Regions from separate parts of the Bacillus songklensis genome, predicted to be linked through region 3. Evidence: a T-box and tRNA genes for the amino acid it is inferred to sense, from the RefSeq annotation. Region 3 holds a T-box; the other regions hold tRNA genes.
What was found. A T-box is a leader RNA that pairs with one kind of tRNA and senses whether it is charged. The one in region 3 lies ahead of tyrS (tyrosine--tRNA ligase), so its partner is inferred to be a tRNA-Tyr.

Region 1 (5,570 bases), on a different contig from region 3:
CTTTTTTGTTGTTGTTATAAGTTATAAGTGAATTTTAGTGGAACCAACAATCTGAATTACTCATCTTTATTATTCTCATCACCTATATCTTCCGCATCTTCTATTGGATCTTCTGGATCTGGATCTGTATCATTTTCATCATCTTTAAACATGTTATCATCTTCATCAACGCCAGGTGCGTTATCATTATTACCATTGTTACCATTGTTGTCATTATTACCATTGTTGTCATTATTACCATTGTTGTCATTGACATCATTGTTATCTTCTGGAGGCGGCTCCTGATCACCGTTACAGCCCACCATCAACATGGCAGATAACAATGTACCTATTAACATGAGAAACCATTTTTTATTCATGGTCATTCTCCTTTCTTCATGTATGTATGACCTCTAGGTCTTTGCTTATCATTCCCCATATGTATGGAATTATGAGTGACTTTTCCAAAAAAATTCCCTAGGAGAAACAAAAATAAAGATACCTCCAAATTAATATCAGAAGGTATCTCCGAAAGGAAAACCATGAAATTTCAGTTTCTCATGCTTTAATTAGTTTGTTCATTCTCTATTAAATATATTCTGATTGTATAGGATTGAATGACTGATTCTATACTTCATTAGAAATCAATCTCTTCATTACCAGTCTCAATACATCACGTTTTTTTAAAAATTATGCTTCTTGTTCCACTGACCTCCATTAGTGAAAGAAAACGTTTCATAAAAAAACTCCTCTTGCTGCGGTTCAAGAGGAGTTGACATGGGACGGATTATCTACAACAAAAAAGAGGATTGAAAAAATGAACTCTCTTTTTGAAGTAGGTCATATAAAAATATTTCTAGATGGGCCTAAATGGACTCGAACCATCGACCTCACGCTTATCAGGCGTGCGCTCTAACCAGCTGAGCTATAGGCCCGTAATGGAGCGGGTGATGAGAATCGAACTCACGACATCAGCTTGGAAGGCTGAGGTTTTACCACTAAACTACACCCGCAAATTTCACTTTATGGGGCGATTGATGGGAATCGAACCCACGAATGCCAGAGCCACAATCTGGTGCGTTAACCACTTCGCCACAACCGCCATGGTGGAGGGGGACGGATTCGAACCGCCGAACCCTGAGGGAGCGGATTTACAGTCCGCCGCGTTTAGCCACTTCGCTACCCCTCCGTTGTTTGCTTTGTCCAGCTATGGCTCCTAATCTTTCGGTCGTCTCACTTCTGTCCATGAAACCAAAGAACGGTTTCCGGGTCAGAAGCTCCAACGCCTCTCAAGATTAAACAGGCGCCTTCGCTTTTCTTATAATGGTGCCGGCGAGAGGACTTGAACCCCCAACCTACTGATTACAAGTCAGTTGCTCTACCAATTGAGCTACACCGGCTAAATAGTGGTGGCTCGGGACGGAATCGAACCGCCGACACAAGGATTTTCAGTCCTTTGCTCTACCAACTGAGCTACCGAGCCTTTTTATAAATGGCGGAGGAAGAGGGATTCGAACCCCCGCGGGCTTTGACACCCCTGTCGGTTTTCAAGACCGATCCCTTCAGCCGGACTTGGGTATTCCTCCGTTATTTTATAATTTAGTGAGTATAAAATAAAAATGGCTCCACAGGCAGGATTCGAACCTGCGACCAATCGGTTAACAGCCGATTGCTCTACCACTGAGCTACTGTGGAATGATTTGAAATGGTGGAGCCTAGCGGGATCGAACCGCTGACCTCCTGCGTGCAAAGCAGGCGCTCTCCCAGCTGAGCTAAGGCCCCATGATTATTTAATGAACGGTCGGGAAGAAAGGATTCAAACCTGCTGCGATCCCATGGTCCCAAACCATGTGCTCTATACCAAGCTAAGCTACTTCCGTTATTATGTGTGAATTCTTTCACTACGGCTGTTTCACTTCTTCTGTTGAGACTGTCGTCTCTTCCGCCAGAAGCTCCAACATCCTATCGGTTTAAGCGGGCTTTCTCCGCTTTTCTTAAATATGGCGCGCCCGACAGGAGTCGAACCCATAACCTTCTGATCCGTAGTCAGACGCTCTATCCAATTGAGCTACGGGCGCATGATTAAAATGGTGAGCCATGAAGGACTCGAACCTTCGACCCTCTGATTAAAAGTCAGATGCTCTACCGACTGAGCTAATGGCTCATCAATGAATAATGAATGGCTGGGCTAGCTGGATTCGAACCAACGCATGACGGAGTCAAAGTCCGTTGCCTTACCGCTTGGCTATAGCCCAATATAATGGTGGAGGATGACGGGATCGAACCGCCGACCCCCTGCTTGTAAGGCAGGTGCTCTCCCAGCTGAGCTAATCCTCCGATGCACAGGATGTGCAAGTGCAGACGTTGCGGCAGGACGTCGCGAACTTAGTCTGCCATCCTTTAGATGACCCGTACGGGATTCGAACCCGTGTTACCGCCGTGAAAGGGCGGTGTCTTAACCACTTGACCAACGGGCCAGATAAAAACCCCTAATCATTGCTAAGAAGCGACTTTTACATAATATCAATTGAAAAAATAAAAGTCAATAACTTCTTTTCTTTTTTTTCTTTTCGTCGTATTAAATCGACGCTTTATTATATTAATATTATTTTCTATTAAAGTCAATTCCCCTAAAAAAATTAACATTATATCTTGTTGATAGTAAACATTGTACGGTTCCCACGCAATAATTCACATAATTGTTAAATTATTGATGTTTCAAAATGACAGAATTGTTTTGTTATTTAGGTAAGTCATGGTTAGATTGATTTCATATAAAAGAAAGAAGTGTTATTATGAATCGTAAATATAAAAAATCATTTGAAGAGCTAGTGCAAGAGAATAAACAAGAATTACTTAATGATAAACAAGCACTAGAAAAAATTGAAAAGCGTATAGAAAAACGCCAAAGGGACTCTTAAACCATTAAACAAGAGAGAACATTCTAAAACGAATCGTGTAATAGAAAAATAGTAGGTACTAGAACCTATTAACGTTCCAGAAACAATCATTCCTTTGACATTTAGGGTAATGCCCAATTCCAATTTCGACTTCTCATTGTTGGCAAATTGCACAAGTGAGGATAAAACAACGTCACAAACGGCTACTGGTTTTTGAGGTTTTTCCATATTTTCCAACTCCTATTTACAATATATACCTTAATATATCCATAAAAGTTTTAAAAATCTTCATTATGGGTTTTATAAAGAGATTGTCTTTAATATTTCATATCATCAGGTACCATTTGTCCTTCTGCAATGAAATCTTTGCTTGGTTTGATATCACCTTTCCTTTAATGTAACTTTGTAAGTTTACTCTCTAGTTCTTCAACGCGTTCCTTCAGTTTTTACACAAACACTGAAAGGTGAAGTAACAGAGATCGTGATATCTCTCAATTTTAAAAATTCTAGAAGATTTCTAATAAAAAATACATATAAACTATTTTTATATGTATTTTTTCACGTTGTCGAAAAACCCGAAAGGTCTCCCCACAACCTGAAGGCTACCTACATGAGTAGGTAGCCTAAGCCATATAGGAATATTTAGTTTTAATAGGCGAATCTTTTTGTAACAAGTAAAATGAAGTTAACACTTCATCCTATTCATTACGGTTAAAGATCCATTAGCGAGATGTACTAGCTGCACCAGGTACCTGTCCTGATAATTGAGATTGAGCTGTAGCAACAAGACGCTTTGTGATCTCACCACCTACTGAACCATTTGCACGGGATGTTTGATCTGCTCCAAGCTGCACACCAAATTCAGTAGCAATCTCATATTTTAATTGTTCAAGTGCCATTTCTGCACCTTGTACTAATAAACGATTACGGCCACCACTACGATTTGACATATGCCTTCACCTCCTTCAACCTTTATCGTCTCTTTTATACAAAAGACTGATACCTTGTAAATATTGGAAGAATAATAACTTGTAAATCCTCCATAATAAGACTGTTGAAAGGAACAGAGTGAACAAAACAATCACTTGTAAAGCTCTTTCTAATCATCTCCTTGTAAGTCACAAAAATTAAGTTTGCCATGTGTTTATGAACGAAAAAAGGGATGAAGGCGTTCTAGCCTTCATCCCTTTTTTCATGAACAGAAGGCCTCGTGTTGAAATGGCATCAATATTTTTCCTCTCGAAAAGACGGCAAGGTGTTGTTCAAGATACTGATAACCCACTATAGAAAAAACGCCCTTCCAAACCTGGAGAAGACCATGAATGATGAGACTTCATGTTTTGGTAAAAGTTGGAAGAATAAAAAGAGAAACAGAGCAAATTCTATAACTGTTGTTTATCACCATATAAGGGGGAAAGAAAATGCCACAACGAATTTACCAAGCGGCTCAACAGGCCCAACAATCACTTCAACAGATTCAACAAGTTGCCCAGCAATTAGGTAGACAGGGACAGCAGGTTGGCAACTTTGCAGGTGCCCAATCCGTCATGCAGCCTGGATTTGCCGGAACAGACGCACAGCAGGTGAGACAGGATATTAGCAACGACCTTATGCGTGGAAACCAAGGAGGCTTTATCCAATAACACCAGGATTATCCATAATGAGGGAAATCTCGAAAGAAGCTTTCCTTCATATAGCCAGCCTCAGCTATTGATCCGCTATTTAGTTTTAACCTGTAGCCATGAACGTGAACTGAAACATCCACCTCATGAATTCCTTTTGAGGAATTCGTTAAGTTTGATGATTTAATGGTATCAAAGGGTCCTGATCATTGTGATTGAGCTGTATCAACAAGACGATTTGTGATTTCGCCACCTACTGAATCGTTTGTACAAGTCGTTTGGGCAGCTCCAAATTGTGCATAAAATTAGAGCTGTCCCTTTATCATCGGGCTTCCCTTTTTATTTTTGGAACTAGTTAAGATACAGCCAATAATTAAAATCGAAAAAAGCCTCGGATGTTTGAAATCCGAGGCTTTTTTCACTCAACATGATGGTCATTTTGTTCTATTTAGGAATGATTTTTCCACTTATGATGAGCCTATTGCAAACAATTTCGAAAAACTCTACTGTTTAAGGTTGTTCTTAAGGAAACATGTCCAAGATGTCAGTAATCATAATTATTAAATCAGACTGTATTCACATTTAGATTACATAATGTTTCTTTATTGGCAATCAAAGAGGTTGGGTACCTTTCAGCTTTTAGGTATCCAACCTCTTTTTTGTTGACATCAATTTTATCGGAAGTTCAAATAAATTCAAACCATTGCGAGCATACGATAGTGGTGCTCTGATTAATGATTACCATAAACCTTGAACCAATAGAAGACGGCTCTCTTACTCAGTCTTATTCATTTATCAATTCCTCCGCCATTTCCGGAAAGTCAATAAACGGATTCCGGTTCCCTTGCAATTCAAAGATGGCCAGGTTCCGGTGTTTTTCATAGAGAGACACCGGAAACCGCTGATGCCATTCTAATAAAAGCTGCAGGTTAACAAAATCATTCTTTATTATCCCTGGGTACCGGATTAAAAAATACAATGTGGCCCTTGCAACAATTCCCTTTCCGTATTCAGGCTCAAACTTTCCTTCATCTACCTTTCCGCAGCCTTCCTTAATTCCTAAAATACG
Region 2 (5,570 bases), on a different contig from region 3:
TATTCGATAAATTTAAAGCTCTTACTTTATCGTTCATCGGAATACGCAGGCAGCGCTCCATATTATTTGAAATGACCTCTTTAGGAAGGCCAGTTGTTTCGCGGCCAAATATAAAGAAGTAATCTTGATTTGGATCCGTATAATCAAACGTACTATACGTCTTTTGCCCGAACTTCGTAATGAAATAAAATTGCCCCTCTTTGTACTCTTCGAAAAATTCCTCTAAGGAATCGTGATATACAACCTCCACGTGCTCCCAATAATCCAATCCAGCACGTTTTAACATTTTATCATCTGTTGAAAACCCCAAAGGACGAATTAAATGTAAAGTTGTTCCTGTTGCAGCGCAAGTTCTGGCAATATTGCCTGTATTGGCTGGAATTTCTGGTTGATATAAAACAACATGTAGTCCCACACATTTCACCTCTAACAAAAAATCTAATTCTCATTATACCACTATCTTCTTAAAACAAAAGTACTCCATCTAACCAACAATACGAAAAAACGCATATTTAATATTAGGGGTATAAGCTGATGAATCCTCGTACGCCCAATATCTCATACGGCTGTTATACGTATGGGCGTTCACAAGAGGCATATCGTTTGCATCTTTTGCCACTACTACTGTTGTATGATTCCATCTGCCATCACCTTCAAAATCATAGCAAATCACATCTCCCGGCATAAGAAGCACCGGATTGGATACCTGCTTTGCCCGTAAACCGGTAGTAGAATTCTTCAAGTAAGCATGGAAGGCATGAGCAACCGCCCAGCTGTAACTCCATGAATTGTTTTGCATCCACCAACCCTTCCCCTTATTCGGATACCCTCTCATCGGTGCGCCGCCCTCATGGACACACTGAGATATAAAGTTCGTACAATCAACAGCAAACTTCTTATATTTTGGGTTATAACTGTTCCACCATGTTTCCGCATACCGAACGACGGCTAAACGGTTATAATGGTAGGAAGATCTCACTTCTTCTTTCGATTCATATTCCATCACATCTTCTAAAGTTTGTTTTTCTCCAACAGGATTGACTATTTGATCGGTAATAAGCGTATCTTTATAAAAAACAGCCAACCGTGATTCTATTTCTTCCTCTATATAAAAAAATGTCCCTTGCTTGATCAATGACTGAAGATGAACATGATACAACACATCTTCTTTCGCTTCATTTTCTTTGATAGAACGAATCCAGCCTCTGGCGTTACACTTAACAATTTCGGCTCCTCGTTTTTGGAGTGAAGCTGCTTTTTGTTCGGCTTGAGAATAAATAAAGGAAGAAAAATCCTTTTTCGCACGACCATTGACTAAGTATTCTGCCCTTGCTGTAATTAAGGCATGGAGTAGTTGTTTTTTGGTCAACAAAGGTTTCACCGCTTTCATACGTTTTATTATAACGCTATGATGAAACCACACCTGTTTAACACAAAATTCACTCACTTTGCATATGGAGCATTTCTAAACCTTTTTGGATTTCTTTTAACACGTCTTCCTCTTGTTCTCGCTCATATGCTTTCTCTAAGGCTGATAATGCTGCTTGATCACCTATTTTTCCTAAAGCCCACGCAGCCATTCCTCTAATAACAGGACGAACATCTTCTTTTAGAAGCTTTACTAAATCTGGGACAGCCGTCTTATCTTTATAATGGGCTAAAGCGATAATGGCATTACGCTGAATCGGTTTTTTTCCTCGCCATGAACCGGATACATGCCCGAACTTTTCTTTGAACTCTTTATTGCTCATATGAAGTAATGGTTTCAATAAAGGCTTGGCTAATTCCGGATCAGGCTCCATCTCTGCATGAAGATGAAAGTCTTTCCCTCTATTTTCCGGACACACTGTTTGGCATGTATCACAGCCATATAATCGATTTCCCACCTTGGCCCGAAACTCTTCAGGAAGAAATCCTTTAGTCTGCGTCAAAAATGCAATACATCGCTGTGAATTTAACTGACCCGGTCCTACCAATGCACCTGTTGGACATACTTCTATACACTTATTACACGTTCCGCATCGATCTTCTATCGGGGCATCCGGAGGAAGCGGGATGTTTGTAACCATTTCTCCCAAATAGACATAAGATCCAAATTCAGGGGTAATGATAGAACAGTTTTTTCCACTCCACCCTATCCCAGCACGCTGGGCAACTGCCCGATCTGAAAGTTCGCCTGTATCTACCATGGATTTCACCTTAGCTTCTGGCATTTTCTCTAAAATGAATTGCTCTAATTTCTCAAGACGGTCCCGCAAGACCGTATGATAGTCTTGTCCCCATGAAGCCCTACAAAAAATACCTCTTCGTTCTTCCTTTGTGCTTTTTGGAGCGTTTTTTAGCTTTGAAGGATAAGCAAGTGCAATGGCGATAATTGATCTTGCTTTTGGAAGCAATAACTCAGGATTCGTTCGTTTCTCAATATCGGGCTCCTCAAAACCTGACTGATATCCTAATTGTTGTTGAGCAATTAGCCTTCCTTTTAACTCGTCAAATATTGAAGCACTGGTAAATCCAATTTTATCGATTCCAATCGTTTTACTATAAGCAATAATGTCTTGTTTTAGCTGTAGAACGTCTATCATTCAGTTTCCTCCTCTCTTTCTATATTCATTTATTGAAAAGTCTGAGCGACCGTTTAATTTCATTTCAGCTCAACAATCATTATAATAAAGGATAACAGCCTAATAAGGGAGAGTAAGTAAATGGAAATCAATATTCATTCTGATATTAAAGCAAAGATTCCAGATTTTAAAATTGGCATTATACAGTATAAACATATTTCTATTGGAGAATCTCCTCAAATGTTAAAAGGAAGACTGCGCTTGTTTCAAGAATCCATCTTTTTTGACTTAGAAACAAAATCAGTTTCTGACATACAAGGAGTGGCAGAATGGCGAAAAGTATTTAAAACAATTGGCACAGACCCAGGTAAATATCGGCCTTCAGTGGAAGCATTGTTCCGTCGGATTAAAAAGCAAACCTATCTTACATCCATCAATTCAGCAGTTGATCTCAATAATTTTTTCTCCTTACAATATGAAATACCAATTGGAATATACGACTGCAGCACTTTAGGGAGAGATATTCTCATTCGTACCGGAAACGAGGATGAGCATTATTTGGCATTGAATGAACGAGAGGTTTCCTTGAAAAACAAGATCATTTCAAGCGATGAACAAGGAGCATTTGGCAGCCCATACGTAGATTCAAAGAGAGCCCCTGTAACAGAGAAAACAACAGAAGCGATTCAAATCATCTATTTACGTCCGTCATTGCCAATGGAAAAAGCCGTTAAACTCACAGAGTCTCTGAAAGACATGTTTTTGCAAATACATGGAGGAGAAGCTACATTTTCAATTAAAATGTAGACAATTAAAAAGTGCCTTTTATTCTCAGTTTAAAGGGCACCTCCTTCTCTGGCATGTTTCACAACAAATAAAAAAAACGCAATACCCCGTTTTATGATGGAAACGAAACACTGCGTTGTAACCGATATGTATGGAGCGGGTGATGGGAATCGAACCCACGACATCAGCTTGGAAGGCTGAGGTTTTACCATTAAACTACACCCGCATATTTTATCATAATTTGTCGAACATAAAACAAAAAGAAAACAGGTATTTCTCCTGTTAAATAAAAGCTTGATACCGGTGGTCGGGGTCGAACCGACACTCCAGAAGGAACACGATTTTGAGTCGTGCGCGTCTGCCAATTCCGCCACACCGGCGTATTCAAAGCTAAACAATAAACAAAAATAAATGGTGCCGAGGACCGGAATCGAACCGGTACGGTAGTCACCTACCGCAGGATTTTAAGTCCTGTGCGTCTGCCAGTTCCGCCACCCCGGCGACAAATACATGGAGGCGGCAACCGGATTCGAACCGGTGAATAAAGGTTTTGCAGACCTTGGCCTTACCACTTGGCTATGCCGCCTTATATAAACAATGGAGCGGAAGACGGGATTCGAACCCGCGACCCCCACCTTGGCAAGGTGGTGTTCTACCACTGAACTACTTCCGCAATATGGCTGGGCTAGCTGGATTCGAACCAACGCATGACGGAGTCAAAGTCCGTTGCCTTACCGCTTGGCTATAGCCCAATCATTTTACTACTATTATAATATATGGGGCGATTGATGGGAATCGAACCCACGAGTGCCAGAGCCACAATCTGGTGCGTTAACCACTTCGCCACAACCGCCATATTTCAAATTGGCAGGGGCAGTAGGAATCGAACCCACACCGGAGGTTTTGGAGACCTCTGTTCTACCGTTAAACTATGCCCCTGTAAATGGTGGAGGGGGACGGATTCGAACCGCCGAACCCTGAGGGAGCGGATTTACAGTCCGCCGCGTTTAGCCACTTCGCTACCCCTCCATTATTCGAATGTCTAGCTATGGCTCCTAATCTTTCAGTCGTTTCACTTATGTCCATGAAACCAAAGAGCGGTTTTCCGGTCATAAGCTCCAACGCCTTTCAAGATTGAACAGTCGCCTTTGCTTTTCTTTAAATGGTGCCGGCGAGAGGACTTGAACCCCCAACCTACTGATTACAAGTCAGTTGCTCTACCAATTGAGCTACACCGGCGTTTAAGAAATGGTGGCTCGGGACGGAATCGAACCGCCGACACAAGGATTTTCAGTCCTTTGCTCTACCGACTGAGCTACCGAGCCTTTTTATAAATGGCGGTCCCGACGGGACTCGAACCCGCGATCTCCTGCGTGACAGGCAGGCATGTTAACCACTACACCACGGGACCACACATTTTGCTTAAAATATCTTACGATATTTTGCGCGAACTCCCAAAGATGAAATTCAAAGAAGTTGGAGTTGGTTGCGGGGACAGGATTTGAACCTGCGACCTTCGGGTTATGAGCCCGACGAGCTACCAGACTGCTCCACCCCGCGATAATAAATTTACATGTACATGGTGGAGGATGACGGGATCGAACCGCCGACCCCCTGCTTGTAAGGCAGGTGCTCTCCCAGCTGAGCTAATCCTCCATTATAATGGTGACCCGTACGGGATTCGAACCCGTGTTACCGCCGTGAAAGGGCGGTGTCTTAACCGCTTGACCAACGGGCCATTTAAATAAAATCACTTATATGGCGGAGAGCAAGGGATTTGAACCCTTGAGGCAGCGTTAACCGCCTACACGATTTCCAATCGTGCTCCTTCGGCCACTCGGACAGCTCTCCAAATGGCTCCACAGGTAGGACTCGAACCTACGACCGATCGGTTAACAGCCGATTGCTCTACCACTGAGCTACTGTGGAATCATATCAGCCTGGCAACGTCCTACTCTCACAGGGGGAAACCCCCAACTACCATCGGCGCTGAAGAGCTTAACTTCCGTGTTCGGCATGGGAACGGGTGTGACCTCTTCGCCATCATCACCAGACATATTATATTATACATGATTGTGAAGAAATTTCAACTCTTTTTTAAAGTTATTCCTTCAAAACTAGATAACAAGTACTGAGGAAAGCACGTAGTGCTTTTTAAATTGGTTAAGTCCTCGATCGATTAGTATCAGTCAACTCCACGTGTCACCACGCTTCCATCTC
Region 3 (5,570 bases):
GTCAAGTAATCAGCGTTCGCGAAAAATCTCGCAACGTAGCTTCAATTAAGGAAGCTATCGAAGTAAACAACTTCGTACCTGACTACTTAACATTCGATGCTGAGAAATTAGAAGCTACATTCACTCGCTTACCTGAGCGTTCTGAATTACCAGCTGAGATCAACGAAGCATTAATCGTAGAGTTCTACTCCCGTTAATAAAAAAGGAACCCCACTCTTCCTGGTGGGGTTCCTTTTTTATTAATAGATGAGGTTTAGGTTTCATCCAGAAATATAGCAAATACACTATTTATTTGTTTGATAATGCGAATCAGGACAATAAAACATGTAAAATAGAAACCAATACACAAACAAAAGGGACCTTTCATCAAGCCGACATGAAAGGTCCTTTTAGGGAAGATGTTTTAAAGGCCTGTATTTTAGATCATTAAAACATCTTCTTTAATATTTGATTAAGTAATATTTTTTCTTGCCGCGACGGATGACCGTAAACTGTCCTTCGATGCGGTCTGCAGCGGTAATAACTTTATCCAGCTCCTGTACACGCTCGCCGTTAATGTAAATGGCACCACTTGAAATATCTTCACGTGCCTGACGCTTTGATGGTGAGATTTTGCTATTTACAAGAAGATCGATTAAGCCAATCTCTTCTCCTATGTGTTCATAGGAAGGAACATCTTTAAATCCTTGCTTGATTTCTTCCGCTGTTAATTCAGAGATGCTTCCGCTGAATAATGCTTCTGAAATTTTGATTGCCTGGCTTAATGACTCCTCTCCATGGACAAGTTTTGTCATTTCAGCCGCTAAAGCTTTTTGAGCAGCTCGTTTTTCAGGAGCCTCTGCCGTTTGCTTTTCTAACTCCGTGATCTCCTCGTGAGACAAGAATGTAAAGTATTTTAAGTATTTCACAACATCACGATCGTCTGTATTGATCCAGAATTGATAAAACTCATACGGTGATGTTTTTTCCGGGTCTAACCAGATGGCACCGCCCTCTGTTTTTCCAAATTTCGTTCCGTCTGCTTTCGTGACTAAAGGCACAGTTAAACCGAATGCTTTTGCATCTTCTTCCGTTTTACGAATTAATTCCAGCCCTGCTGTGATGTTGCCCCACTGGTCACTGCCGCCAACTTGAAGCTTACAATCGTAAGTTTGATATAAGTTCAAGAAATCATATGATTGTAAAATCATATAGCTAAATTCCGTAAAGGAAATACCTGTTTCAATACGGGATTGCACTGAGTCTTTTGCTAACATATAGTTGATGCCGAAATTCTTACCGATATCCCGCAAAAACGTAATAACATCCAGGGAACCAATCCAGTCATAGTTGTTGGCAATCATGGCCGGATTTCCCGCACGATCAAAATCTAAGAAGCGAGAAAGCTGGTCTTTAATGCGCTGGCTGAAAAAGGCGACCGTTTCTTTTTCATTTAATGTACGCTCCGCTTTCTTCCCGCTCGGGTCTCCAATCAGACCTGTTCCTCCCCCAACAAGAGCGATGGGGTGATGGCCGGCTTGCTGGAAACGGCGCAGGATTAAAATAGGCAGCATATGTCCGATATGCAAGCTGTCTGCTGTCGGATCAAAGCCGCAATACAGCCTTACACTTTCTTTTTCTAACAGCTCTTTTAATCCCTGTTCATCTGTTTGTTGATTAATTAATCCTCGAAATTGTAGATCTTGCAAGATATCCACTCTCGTCCACTCCTCTTTTTTTCGGATAAAATAAAAAAATCGCCCCCTAAAACAAGGGACGATGAGTATCGCGGTACCACCCTAATTGGAGTTTTACAAAAAACTCCCGCTCAAAAAGAAATAACGGTCAAACCGTCTTTTGCTAATAAGTTCATGAGTATAACCGTTCACAAAAGATGCTCACGGGTGTAATTCATAATTATCTTTGTACTGGTTTTCACCAACCACCAGCTCTCTAGGAAACAGGGAGATAACTACTACTTGTTCCGATCAATGCTCTTATATTATTTAGTATCCATTATTACCTGTAGAGAATTATCCATACAGTATGTATTATGAAACATTTCCCCCTCAAATTCAAGTATATAAATGCACATAAATAAACGGACGTGAATAAAAAACGCTCGCGACTGCTTATGCGTACATAATTTGACATAAATGCTTATTATTTATGTGGATTCATATATGATTTTCTTAAACAAGAAGAAACCGGGTGTTTTTTACCCGGTTTCTTCTTGTTTCTAGTCTTCCATCGTTGATAAGTCGCCTGTAGGCAAATTAAGCTCCCATGCTTTTAATACACGGCGCATAATTTTACCACTTCTTGTTTTCGGTAATTTATCACGGAACTCGATTTCACGTGGTGCTGCATGGGCAGCTAAACCTTTCTTGACAAACTGGCGGATTTCTTCAATTAGTTCATCAGATGGGGAATAACCATCACGCAGAGCAATGAATGCTTTAATAATTTCACCGCGAACAGGGTCTGGTTTACCGATGACACCCGCTTCCGCTACAGCAGGATGCTCAATAAGCTTGCTTTCTACTTCAAATGGGCCTACACGCTCACCAGACGTCATAATGACATCGTCAATACGGCCCTGGAACCAGAAATAGCCTTCTTCATCCATATAAGCCGAATCACCGGATACGTACCAATCACCTTGTAAAAAGTAAGATTGATATTTCTCCTCATTATTCCAAATAGCACGCATCATGGACGGCCATCCCTTCTTAATGGCAAGGTTACCCATGCGGTAAGGAGGCAATTCATTACCATGATCATCCACAATGGCAGCTTGTACACCCGGAATCGGTTTCCCCATAGAGCCAGGCTTAATTTCCATACAAGGATAATTACAGATTAATTGACCGCCCGTTTCCGTCATCCACCAAGTGTCGTGGATACGTTTATTGAATACTTTCATGCCCCAGCGTACAACCTCAGGGTTTAACGGCTCGCCAACACTTAAAATATGACGAAGTGCGCTTAAATCGTATTTTTTCAATAACTCATCGCCTGCACCCATCAACATGCGGAATGCAGTCGGTGCACTATACCACACGCTTACACTATAGTCTTCTAAAGCCTGGTACCATGCTTCAGGGCTGAAACGTCCCCCGATAATGACATTAGATGCACCCACTAGCCATGGACCAAAAATACCGTAAGCTGTACCCGTTACCCAGCCCGGATCAGCTGTGCACCAATAAATATCATCTTCTTTTAAATCAAGAACCCATTTCGCTGTTTGATAGTGTTGAACCATGGCATTATGTACATGGAGAACACCTTTTGGTTTACCAGTGGAACCCGAAGTATAATGAAGGATTAATCCGTCTTCACGGTCTACCCATTCGATCTCTAAGTTTCTGCTGGCTTCATCTAAACGCTTTTTAAAATCAAGATACGGACCTTCTTCTGTGATGTTTTCACCGACGAGTAAGATATGTTTTAAGGCAGGTAATTCGTTTACAGGGACACGATGGAGTAATTCTGGAGTTGTTACAAGCACTTTTGCTGCACTGTCTTCTAGACGGTCTTTTACGGCACCTTCCATGAAGGCTTCGAATAATGGCCCTACAATGGCACCTAATTTGATCGTTCCTAGTACTGTAAAATATAATTCAGGTGAGCGAGGCATGAAGATGAATACTCGATCCCCTTTTTCTACGTCAGCTTGCTTCAGTACATTCGCAGCCTTGTTGGAAAGTTCTTTCATTTCCTTATATGTGTATTTTTCATCACGATTCCCATCTCGATAATAGAGGGCAACTTTGTTTTTGCGAGCTGATTCAGCATGCCTGTCAATCGCTTCATAAGCTACATTGACCTTTCCTGTTTCATACCATGAAAATTCCTTCTCTACTTCTTTCCAATTAAATGATTCATAAACCCTTTTGTAATCTTCCAAGTTGTAATCCCCTTTTGTTACAGGAAGCGCTTCCAGTTTCATCACAAATTCCCCTTTGCGTATGTATATTTTTTACATAATATATTATAATATAAAATGTATTTTTTCTCAATTTTTAAAATATTCTTTTAAAACATTTTTCTATTAATTCTCCTTACTAAATGTACTTATTCTAGCTTTCACGAAAATTCCCTCTTTAAATATTAAAGTTTTTTGAAAACAATTTATTTTCGGGTATTTTTTGTATAATACAAATTAAGCAGATGCTTTACTATCCAGGGTGGTGAATAGATTGGATCACACAAAAACATACAACGTTAAGGAGCTAAAAACTTCAGTCGGAACGATTGTCGTTGAGGGGCCGATTCCCCCTAATAGAATAGAAGAGTTAGAGTTTCATGAACAACTTACAGCCTTTCGCCCTCCTTCTCAACAAAAAAAAGCCTTGGTTGAAATAGCCGGCTTACCAGAGGGGCGCATTATCGTTGCTCGTCATCATGACATGGTAATTGGCTATACTACATATTTGCATCCAGACCCTTTAGAGCGATGGTCAGAAGGAAATATGGACAATTTGATCGAATTAGGTGCAATAGAAGTTGCTCCTCCCTTTCGCGGATTTTCCGTCGGTAAAAATTTGTTGCAAGTATCCATGATGGATGAGGCCATGGAGGACTACATTATCATTACTACTGAATATTATTGGCACTGGGACTTAAAAGGAACAGGATTGAACGTTTGGGATTATAGAAAAATAATGGAAAAAATGATGAATGCAGGAGGGCTTTTCTGGTTTGCTACTGATGACCCAGAAATTTGTTCACATCCTGCCAATTGTTTAATGGTTCGAATCGGAAAAAGGGTTGATTCAGATTCCATTCAAAAGTTTGACCAACTTCGCTTTCGAAATCGGTTCATGTATTAGTTTTTATCATCTATGATCCGACTTCATGTTACGACTAGTTTATCCTGTTCTACGGGTGGTAATCCTCTACTTTAAAGAGCGGAAGACGACCACTCCTAAGGACTCAATTAGCTTAACCAACCATCAGATAATAAAAGGGAACTACTTTCACGGCGCCCTGTGCGTCGGAAGTTTCACTTTAGAACTAAGGGAGTCGTTAAAGATGATTGTGGAAGAAATAATGACAACAGATATCATAACCTTAAATCCAAATGATTCGATTGCTGAAGCTATAAAATTGATTCACCAATTCAATATCCGTCATATTCCAATTGTCAATGATCAATTGCAGCTGGTCGGTATCATATCAGACAGGGATGTTCGCGATGCCAGCCCCTCTATTTTTCATAGCAGTGTACATATCGAGGACCTGGAAAAGCCCGTAAAAGAGATTATGAAGTCTAATGTGATTACAGCTCATCCTCTTGATTTTGTAGAAGAAATAGCGGGCATTTTTTACGAACATCGCATTGGCTGCCTTCCAATCACAAAAGGGAATGAGCTTGTTGGTATTGTCACAGAGAAAGACATTCTTGATACACTTATTCAACTTACGGGAGCGCATCAACCCGGATCAAAAATAGAGGTAAAGGTAGAAAACAAAGCTGGTGTTTTAAGTGAGGTTACAGCTGTATTCCGACAATCAAAAATTAATATTTTAAGTGTGCTCGTTTATCCCGACAAGGATGAAAAACATAAAATCATTATGTTTCG

Region 1: it has a tRNA-Tyr gene. The T-box ahead of tyrS (tyrosine--tRNA ligase) is inferred to sense a tRNA for this amino acid. The anticodon was not compared.
Region 2: it has a tRNA-Tyr gene. The T-box ahead of tyrS (tyrosine--tRNA ligase) is inferred to sense a tRNA for this amino acid. The anticodon was not compared.

What each region holds. Positions count from the first base shown of each region.
Region 1 covers NZ_JBHRZT010000052.1:531,591-537,160, reverse strand. The annotation lists gene ACFOU2_RS14020 (hypothetical protein) at 57-359, opposite strand; tRNA gene ACFOU2_RS14015 (tRNA-Ile) at 841-914, opposite strand; tRNA gene ACFOU2_RS14010 (tRNA-Gly) at 919-992, opposite strand; tRNA gene ACFOU2_RS14005 (tRNA-His) at 1,006-1,081, opposite strand; tRNA gene ACFOU2_RS14000 (tRNA-Tyr) at 1,084-1,168, opposite strand; tRNA gene ACFOU2_RS13995 (tRNA-Thr) at 1,304-1,379, opposite strand; tRNA gene ACFOU2_RS13990 (tRNA-Phe) at 1,387-1,462, opposite strand; tRNA gene ACFOU2_RS13985 (tRNA-Ser) at 1,473-1,565, opposite strand; tRNA gene ACFOU2_RS13980 (tRNA-Asn) at 1,600-1,674, opposite strand; tRNA gene ACFOU2_RS13975 (tRNA-Ala) at 1,686-1,761, opposite strand; tRNA gene ACFOU2_RS13970 (tRNA-Arg) at 1,981-2,057, opposite strand; tRNA gene ACFOU2_RS13965 (tRNA-Lys) at 2,068-2,143, opposite strand; tRNA gene ACFOU2_RS13960 (tRNA-Gln) at 2,160-2,234, opposite strand; tRNA gene ACFOU2_RS13955 (tRNA-Val) at 2,241-2,316, opposite strand; tRNA gene ACFOU2_RS13950 (tRNA-Glu) at 2,385-2,456, opposite strand; gene ACFOU2_RS13945 (FbpB family small basic protein) at 2,775-2,900, shown strand; gene ACFOU2_RS13940 (small, acid-soluble spore protein, alpha/beta type) at 3,602-3,829, opposite strand; gene ACFOU2_RS13935 (hypothetical protein) at 4,301-4,522, shown strand; gene ACFOU2_RS13930 (endonuclease I family protein) at 5,286-5,570, opposite strand, start outside.
Region 2 covers NZ_JBHRZT010000043.1:199,624-205,193, forward strand. The annotation lists gene trmL (tRNA (uridine(34)/cytosine(34)/5-carboxymethylaminomethyluridine(34)-2'-O)-methyltransferase TrmL) at 1-424, opposite strand, end outside; gene ACFOU2_RS10590 (amidase domain-containing protein) at 485-1,372, opposite strand; gene queG (tRNA epoxyqueuosine(34) reductase QueG) at 1,440-2,582, opposite strand; gene ACFOU2_RS10600 (B3/B4 domain-containing protein) at 2,706-3,371, shown strand; tRNA gene ACFOU2_RS10605 (tRNA-Gly) at 3,503-3,576, opposite strand; tRNA gene ACFOU2_RS10610 (tRNA-Leu) at 3,649-3,730, opposite strand; tRNA gene ACFOU2_RS10615 (tRNA-Leu) at 3,763-3,851, opposite strand; tRNA gene ACFOU2_RS10620 (tRNA-Cys) at 3,862-3,936, opposite strand; tRNA gene ACFOU2_RS10625 (tRNA-Gly) at 3,949-4,023, opposite strand; tRNA gene ACFOU2_RS10630 (tRNA-Gln) at 4,028-4,102, opposite strand; tRNA gene ACFOU2_RS10635 (tRNA-His) at 4,128-4,203, opposite strand; tRNA gene ACFOU2_RS10640 (tRNA-Trp) at 4,216-4,289, opposite strand; tRNA gene ACFOU2_RS10645 (tRNA-Tyr) at 4,295-4,379, opposite strand; tRNA gene ACFOU2_RS10650 (tRNA-Thr) at 4,514-4,589, opposite strand; tRNA gene ACFOU2_RS10655 (tRNA-Phe) at 4,600-4,675, opposite strand; tRNA gene ACFOU2_RS10660 (tRNA-Asp) at 4,686-4,761, opposite strand; tRNA gene ACFOU2_RS10665 (tRNA-Met) at 4,834-4,910, opposite strand; tRNA gene ACFOU2_RS10670 (tRNA-Val) at 4,931-5,006, opposite strand; tRNA gene ACFOU2_RS10675 (tRNA-Glu) at 5,014-5,088, opposite strand; tRNA gene ACFOU2_RS10680 (tRNA-Ser) at 5,110-5,201, opposite strand; tRNA gene ACFOU2_RS10685 (tRNA-Asn) at 5,205-5,279, opposite strand; rRNA gene rrf (5S ribosomal RNA) at 5,289-5,404, opposite strand.
Region 3 covers NZ_JBHRZT010000020.1:752,773-758,342, forward strand. The annotation lists gene rpsD (30S ribosomal protein S4) at 1-197, shown strand, start outside; gene tyrS (tyrosine--tRNA ligase) at 441-1,697, opposite strand; T-box leader at 1,749-1,980, opposite strand; gene acsA (acetate--CoA ligase) at 2,219-3,934, opposite strand; gene ACFOU2_RS06815 (GNAT family N-acetyltransferase) at 4,185-4,817, shown strand; gene ACFOU2_RS06820 (acetoin utilization AcuB family protein) at 5,020-5,570, shown strand, end outside.